Metallumcola ferriviriculae: one gene and its partner. The protein of the gene in region 1 interacts with the protein of each later gene in a pairwise test. Links are inferred from orthologs where the notes say so. Each region holds a gene or a part of one and is shown in the gene's direction. Other genes may lie near its edges.

What was found.
Region 2: the proteins of nifS (region 1) and MFMK1_RS16000 interact in binary tests that used the Escherichia coli proteins (3 or more experiments, as listed by UniProt). The link is inferred for Metallumcola ferriviriculae from one-to-one orthologs.

Annotation. Positions count from the first base shown.
Region 1 is NZ_CP121694.1:3,111,453-3,114,688, reverse strand. What follows is about bases 331-3,236. They hold nifS (cysteine desulfurase NifS), read left to right. Parts: upstream 331-1,135; coding sequence 1,136-2,338; downstream 2,339-3,236. Other genes in these bases: mnmA (tRNA 2-thiouridine(34) synthase MnmA), read left to right, coding at 2,738-3,236; nifU (Fe-S cluster assembly scaffold protein NifU), read left to right, coding at 2,328-2,699; MFMK1_RS15405 (RrF2 family transcriptional regulator), read left to right, coding at 668-1,120; MFMK1_RS15410 (replication-associated recombination protein A), read left to right, coding at 331-446. Outside these bases: more of MFMK1_RS15410, read left to right, coding at 1-330. UniProt on the Escherichia coli protein: Master enzyme that delivers sulfur to a number of partners involved in Fe-S cluster assembly, tRNA modification or cofactor biosynthesis. Catalyzes the removal of elemental sulfur from cysteine to produce alanine.
Region 2 is NZ_CP121694.1:3,244,709-3,247,695, reverse strand. Bases 39-2,695 are described here. They hold MFMK1_RS16000 (sulfurtransferase TusA family protein), read left to right. Parts: upstream 39-1,081; coding sequence 1,082-1,309; downstream 1,310-2,695. Other genes in these bases: MFMK1_RS15990 (lipoate--protein ligase family protein), read left to right, coding at 1,873-2,695; MFMK1_RS15995 (DsrE/DsrF/DrsH-like family protein), read left to right, coding at 1,335-1,814; tusB (sulfurtransferase complex subunit TusB), read left to right, coding at 761-1,069; MFMK1_RS16010 (DsrE family protein), read left to right, coding at 398-748; MFMK1_RS16015 (DsrE/DsrF/TusD sulfur relay family protein), read left to right, coding at 39-384. Also shown: more of MFMK1_RS16015, read left to right, coding at 31-38; more of MFMK1_RS15990, read left to right, coding at 2,696-2,931; MFMK1_RS15985 (glycine cleavage system protein H), read left to right, coding at 2,954-2,987. UniProt on the Escherichia coli protein: Sulfur carrier protein involved in sulfur trafficking in the cell. Part of a sulfur-relay system required for 2-thiolation during synthesis of 2-thiouridine of the modified wobble base 5-methylaminomethyl-2-thiouridine (mnm(5)s(2)U) in tRNA.

The DNA of each region.
Region 1 (3,236 bases):
GGTTTGCCAGGGCGGTGCAAGCTGGTGAGGAACCACGTTTCTTGGTTCGTCGTCTGATTGTCCATGCGTCAGAAGATGTGGGTTTAGCGGACTCAAGAGCCATGCTTTTAGCTCATGCTGCCGCCAATGCTTTGGAATGGCTAGGTATGCCAGAGGCACGGATACCTATTGCCCAAGCAATTATTTATATTGCCAAGGCACCCAAAAGCAATTCGGTAATTGAAGCTGTGGACAGGGCATTTTTAGCGGTGAATGACCAGCGGGCCCAACCGGTTCCGTTACATCTTCGGGATAGTCATTACTCGGGAGCCAAGGTGCTGGGTCATGGCAGGGACTATCAATACCCACATCAGTTTCCTGGGCATTATGTAGAACAACAGTATTTGCCCGATAACTTGGTGGGGCAAAAATTTTATAAGCCAGACGGCCAGGGTGAAGAAAGTTAACCCGGCCGTTTTTTCTATCGCTTTTTAATAACGGAAATCCTGATAATGCTGCTTGCTCAAACACCACAGATAAGCTTTGCTTGTATAAATATGTTGGCATAAGGAAAATTAATAATAAATCAGAGTGATTGAGTCGGGTTTTACCATTGACAAAACCATAAGGGATTTGCTATGATATTAATACCGAGGAAATTAGTAGGGTTTACAAAAGAGGTGAGGATATGAAGCTTTCCACCAAAGGAGAATACGGCCTCAGAGCCATGTTTGACTTGTCGCAGCGCTACGGAGAAGGTCCCATCTCGCTGAAGAGCGTTGCGGAGCGACAGGAGATATCTGAGCACTATCTTGAGCAGTTGATCGCGGGACTGCGTAAGGCGGGTTTAGTCAAAAGTATTCGCGGTGCCCAGGGCGGGTATCTGTTGGCCCGGGAACCGAAAGAAATTAGAGTAGGGGACATTATCAGAGTTTTGGAAGGCCCGATCGCCCCCATGGATTGCGTCAGTGAAGAGGACCCGGAAGAATGTTCCCGGGGGGAGAGCTGTATTACCAAAACTATCTGGAAAAGAGTACGGGACAGTATTACTGAAGTGTTGGATTCTATCACACTGCAGGATATGTGCGATGATGCGGCAAAGGCGCGTCAAGAAAACGATTATTACATGTATTACATTTAAGGAGGCGTCATAGCAGTGCGTAAAGTATATCTGGATCATAGTGCCACCACGCCGGTACATCCGGAAGTGGTTGACGTTATTAACAAATACCTAACTGATGTTTGGGGTAATCCCTCCAGTATTCACAGTTTCGGCAGGGAAGCTAAAAAAGGACTAGAGGAAGCACGGGAAAAGGTCGCGTCTTTGATGGGAGCTGACCCAAAGGAAATTATTTTTACCAGCGGTGGGACTGAGGCGGACAATATGGCCATTATTGGCAGTGCTCATGCCAACGAGAAAAAAGGCAAGCATATCATTACCTCCCAGGTTGAACATCATGCTGTATTAGATGCTTTTAAGCATTTGGAAAAGAACGGCTTTGAGGTCACTTACCTGCCGGTTGATGAAGAGGGTTTGGTCAGCGTGGCTGAGGTGGAGCGAGCTATTAGAGAAGATACCACTTTTATCAGCATTATGCATGTTAATAACGAAATCGGTACTATTCAACCGGTGGAGGAAATAGGTGCCATAACCCGAGAAAAGGGAATTATCTTTCATGTAGATGCGGTACAAAGCTATGGTAAAATACCCGTAGATGTCAAGCAGATGAATGTTGATTTATTGACTGCATCCTCTCATAAAATATATGGCCCCAAAGGTGCCGGTTGTTTATATATCAGAAAAGGCGTTAAAGTACCTTCCTTTACACTGGGTGGCGGACAGGAAAAAAAGCGGCGCCCGGGTACCGAGAATATGCCGGGTATTGTGGGTTTTGGGAAAGCGGCGGAAATAGCGGCTAGGGATTATGAAGGGGAAATGAAGCGTCTCTCCGGATTAAGGGACAAGTTGGTAACGGGCATTGAAGAAAGAATTCCTGATATTCGTATCAACGGACACCGTACCAAACGTCTTCCCGGTAACGCCAACATCAGCTTTCGCTTCATTGAAGGTGAATCATTATTATTAAGTCTGGATATGAAGGGAATAGCCGCATCCAGCGGGTCGGCCTGTACTTCAGGCTCTTTGGACCCGTCCCATGTCTTGCTAGCCATCGGGCTTTCTCATGAAATTGCTCATGGTTCACTGCGCATGACACTGGGCGGTTCCAACACACAAGAAGATATTGATTATGTTTTGGAAGTATTACCGGAGATAGTGGAGCGGCTGCGGTCTATGTCTCCCTTATATCAACGCAAGGAAGCTTGCAAGCAGAAGGAGTGTTATGAGCATGTACAGTGAAAAAGTAATGGATCATTTCACCAACCCGCGCAATGTTGGGGAACTTGATAATGCTGACGGCAGCGGCGAAGTGGGGAACCCTACCTGCGGAGATATCATGAAAATTTCCATTAAGGTAGAGAATAATATTATTACCGATGTAAAGTTTAAAACTTTTGGCTGCGGAGCAGCAATTGCAACCAGCAGTATGGTAACTGAGATGGTGAAAGGGAAAACTATTGAAGAGGCATTGAAAATAAGTAATAAAAATGTTGCAGAGGAATTAGATGGATTACCGCCGGCCAAAATGCACTGTTCAAATTTGGCAGCGGATGCACTGCACAAAGCTATTGAAGATTACAAGCAGAAGCAGGCAAGCTAGGGGGGCTTTAAGCCCCCTGATTTTTTGAGGTGGGACATATGACAAAACAAATATTGGTGGCCATGAGTGGAGGCGTGGATAGTTCTGTTGCCGCTGCTCTCTTAAAAGAAAGCGACTACGATCTTGTGGGAGTAACCATGCAAATTTGGCCTGCTGATCAACCGCATCCCGAGATAGAAGGGTCATGTTGTTCGCTGTCTGCGGTGGATGACGCCCGGTCTGTGGCCGACAAGCTGGGGATTCCCTATTACGTAATGAACTTTAGGGATTACTTCAAGGAAAAAGTTATTGATTATTTTATCGAAGACTATTTGTCAGGCAGAACACCAAACCCATGTATCGCCTGCAACCAACACGTTAAGTTTGAAGCATTGCTGCAAAAGGCCCTGGCGATAGGCACGGACTTGATTGCCACCGGGCATTATGCCCGTATATACTTTGATGACGACAGGCAGCGTTATGTATTGGCAAAAGCAAAGGACAGCAATAAAGATCAAACCTATGTGCTTTATGGCTTCAATCAGGAGCAACTTTCGC
Region 2 (2,987 bases), 130 kb from region 1 along the record:
GCAAAAATAAATTTTGAGGAGGTGATAACTTTGGCGCATTTAGGCATGGTATTGCAGACAGGGCCCTATACTTATGAAAACGCTGACACTGTGGTAAAACTTGCTGATACAGCTTTGGCTGAAGGGCATGAAGTAAGTATTTTCCTTTACATCGATGGTGTAATAGCTGCCAACAAAAATATTGATACCCCTGATGAAAGAAATCTTAATCAGCTGTTACAAGCTCTTGCTGATAAGGGGGCAGCAATTGCAGCATGCGGCGCTTGTTCTAAGTTCCGCGGTATTACTGATGAAGCATTCGCTGATGATATTGAGATGGGCAGTATTGTGGATTTTGCAGATATGCTTATGGAAGTAGATGCAGTAATTAACTTTGCCATGTAGGGGGGGGAGAAATATGGATAAAATGCTACTTTTTTTAAAAAGTGCGCCGTATGGTTCGGCTGCTGCTGTAGAAGCTTTTCGATTGGCTATCGGAGGACCTAGCCTAGACGTGGAGACAGTAGTAGTACTGGCTGATGACGGTGTTTTTTGTGTCCTGCCGGAGCAAGACCCGCAGGACATAGAAATGAAATCTTTGGGGCAGGCCTACGCTAACCTGCCGGATTTTGATGCACGGTTGGTTGTCTTAGATGAGTCTTTACAAGAGCGCAACATTGACGCCGGGGATATCATTGCCGGAGAGGTAATAACCCGCAAGCAGCTGGATCAATTGATCGCGGAAACAGAAGCAGTCATTAAGTTTTAGGGGGGGATAATAATGCTCACCATGTTGGATAAGGCACCTTTTAGCCGACCGGATTACCGCCAGGCATTAAAACTGGCAATGGGTCAGGATGAGGGTGCGGTCATTCTGATACAGGACGGAGTATATGCTATTAAGGCAGCACCTGAGGAATATAAGGAAATTACTAACCAAGTTAAAGAAAAAGGCTGCAAGTTTTTCGCTTTGGACGCTGATTTAAAGGCCCGGGGTATATCCCCTGACCAAGCAAAGGCAGCGGGCGTTGAGGTTGTGGATTTTTCTGGTTTTTTAGGTCTTATTTTTAAATATAAAAAAGTTTACTAGGGAGGTAATACTATGAAAGCTGATACTACTGTAGATGCTGTGGGTTTATTATGTCCGATGCCTATTGTTAAATTATCTAAAGGTGTCAAGGCAATGGAAAGCGGTCAAGTGTTGGAACTTTTAGCAGATGACGCCGGTGCAGACAGCGATGTGCCTGCTTGGTGCAAAAAGACTGGTAACGAATTTATCAGCAGCGAAGAGGGAGACGGCTGCAAAAAGTATTATATTCGTAAGTCTTAAGCCTAAGGGTTAGAGGGGGAGAACCATGAGCGAACAAGAAAAACTATCTATTATTGTTTTCAGCGGTGAATTGGATAAGGCCCTAGCTACCATGAATATTGCTACCGGGGCAGCTGCTTCCGGGATGGAGGTAACATTATTCTTTACTTTCTGGGGAGTCAGTATGCTGAAGAAAAAGGGTCCCAAAAAGGGAGCATCCACCATACTGGGTAAGATGTTTGACAAAATGCTGCCCGGCGGACCGGATAAGCTGCCTCTTTCCAATTTAAATATGGGTGGTATGGGTTCGAAGATGATGCGAAAACAAATGAAAAGTAAAAAGGTGCAAAGCCTACCGGAATTTTTGGAGTTGGCTCAGGAACTAGATATAAAAATGGTGGCCTGTACAATGTCCATGGATGTAATGGAAATACCCAAAGAAGACTTGATTGACGGTATTGAATACGGTGGTGTTGCCGCATTTTTAAATGAGGCATCCGAATCCAAGTTTTCCTTATTTATCTAACTTACTAAATTTATATAATTACTAAGATTTTATTTTAATTAACGAACGGGGGCTCATCATGAAGCTATTTAAACTGGGTATAGTTCCAGGATATGAAGCAATGACGGTCTTTCATGCCTTGGCGCGCTTGAATATTGAAGCACTGGTACTGGTTTCGCCTGAACAGCCTTTGGTGAGTGTGGGCTATTTTCAGGATACCCAGCGGGTATTAGACGTAGAAGCATGCCGACGGATGGGCCTACCCGTTATTCGGCGCGAAGTTGGCGGCGGCACTGTACTGCTGGACAAAAACCAAATTTTCTATCATGTAGTTATGAAGAAGGATAATCCTAACTTTCCTGCCAGCGTTGACCAACTTTACCGCCTATTTTCCCAACCGCCCATTAACACATATCGACATTTTGGAGTGGAGGCGAGGTTTAAGCCGGTGAACGATTTGATTACGCCGGAAGGGAAAAAAATTGCCGGTGAAGGCGGCGCAAACATCAGTGACTGTATGGTGTTTGTCGGCAGCATAATCTTAGATTTTGACATCGACACCATGGTAAAAATTTTACGGGTGCCCGACGAAAAATTTCGGGATAAGGTGCAGAAAACTATGGCACAGGGCATGTCAACTTTAGCACTTGAACTGGGCCAAATGCCGGATCGGGCAGAGGTAGAACAATCATTGGTGCAAGAGTTTGAAAAGATATTGGGGCCGCTTGAGCCCTCGGAATTAACCAGGGAGATTAAGGATGAGATGCGGGCCGTGGAAGAAAAGCTGACTGCAAAAAAGTTTCTTTTTGAGGAAAGGCACCAACGACATCAGGCGGTCAAAGTTAAGTCCGGGACTTTCGTAGGCCAAGGTAATTATAAGGCTACCGGTGGTTTGATATCTACCACGGTTAGTTACTGCGAAGGTATAATTGAAAATGCGAGTATTAGTGGAGATTTTACTATTAACCCTAAGGAAGCGTTGGTGGAACTTGAAAAGACCTTAACCGGCGTTGATGCCGACCAGATGATAATTGAGACGGCGTTACAAGAGACAATTCTTAAAAACGGGCTAGATATTCCTGGGGTTACCGCATCAGATATTGCCCAGGCGGTGTCAAATGCACTACCTAAAGAATAATAATTCCAAGGAGGTTTTATAAATGCAGCTAGGCAGCTATACTTTTCCCGATGACC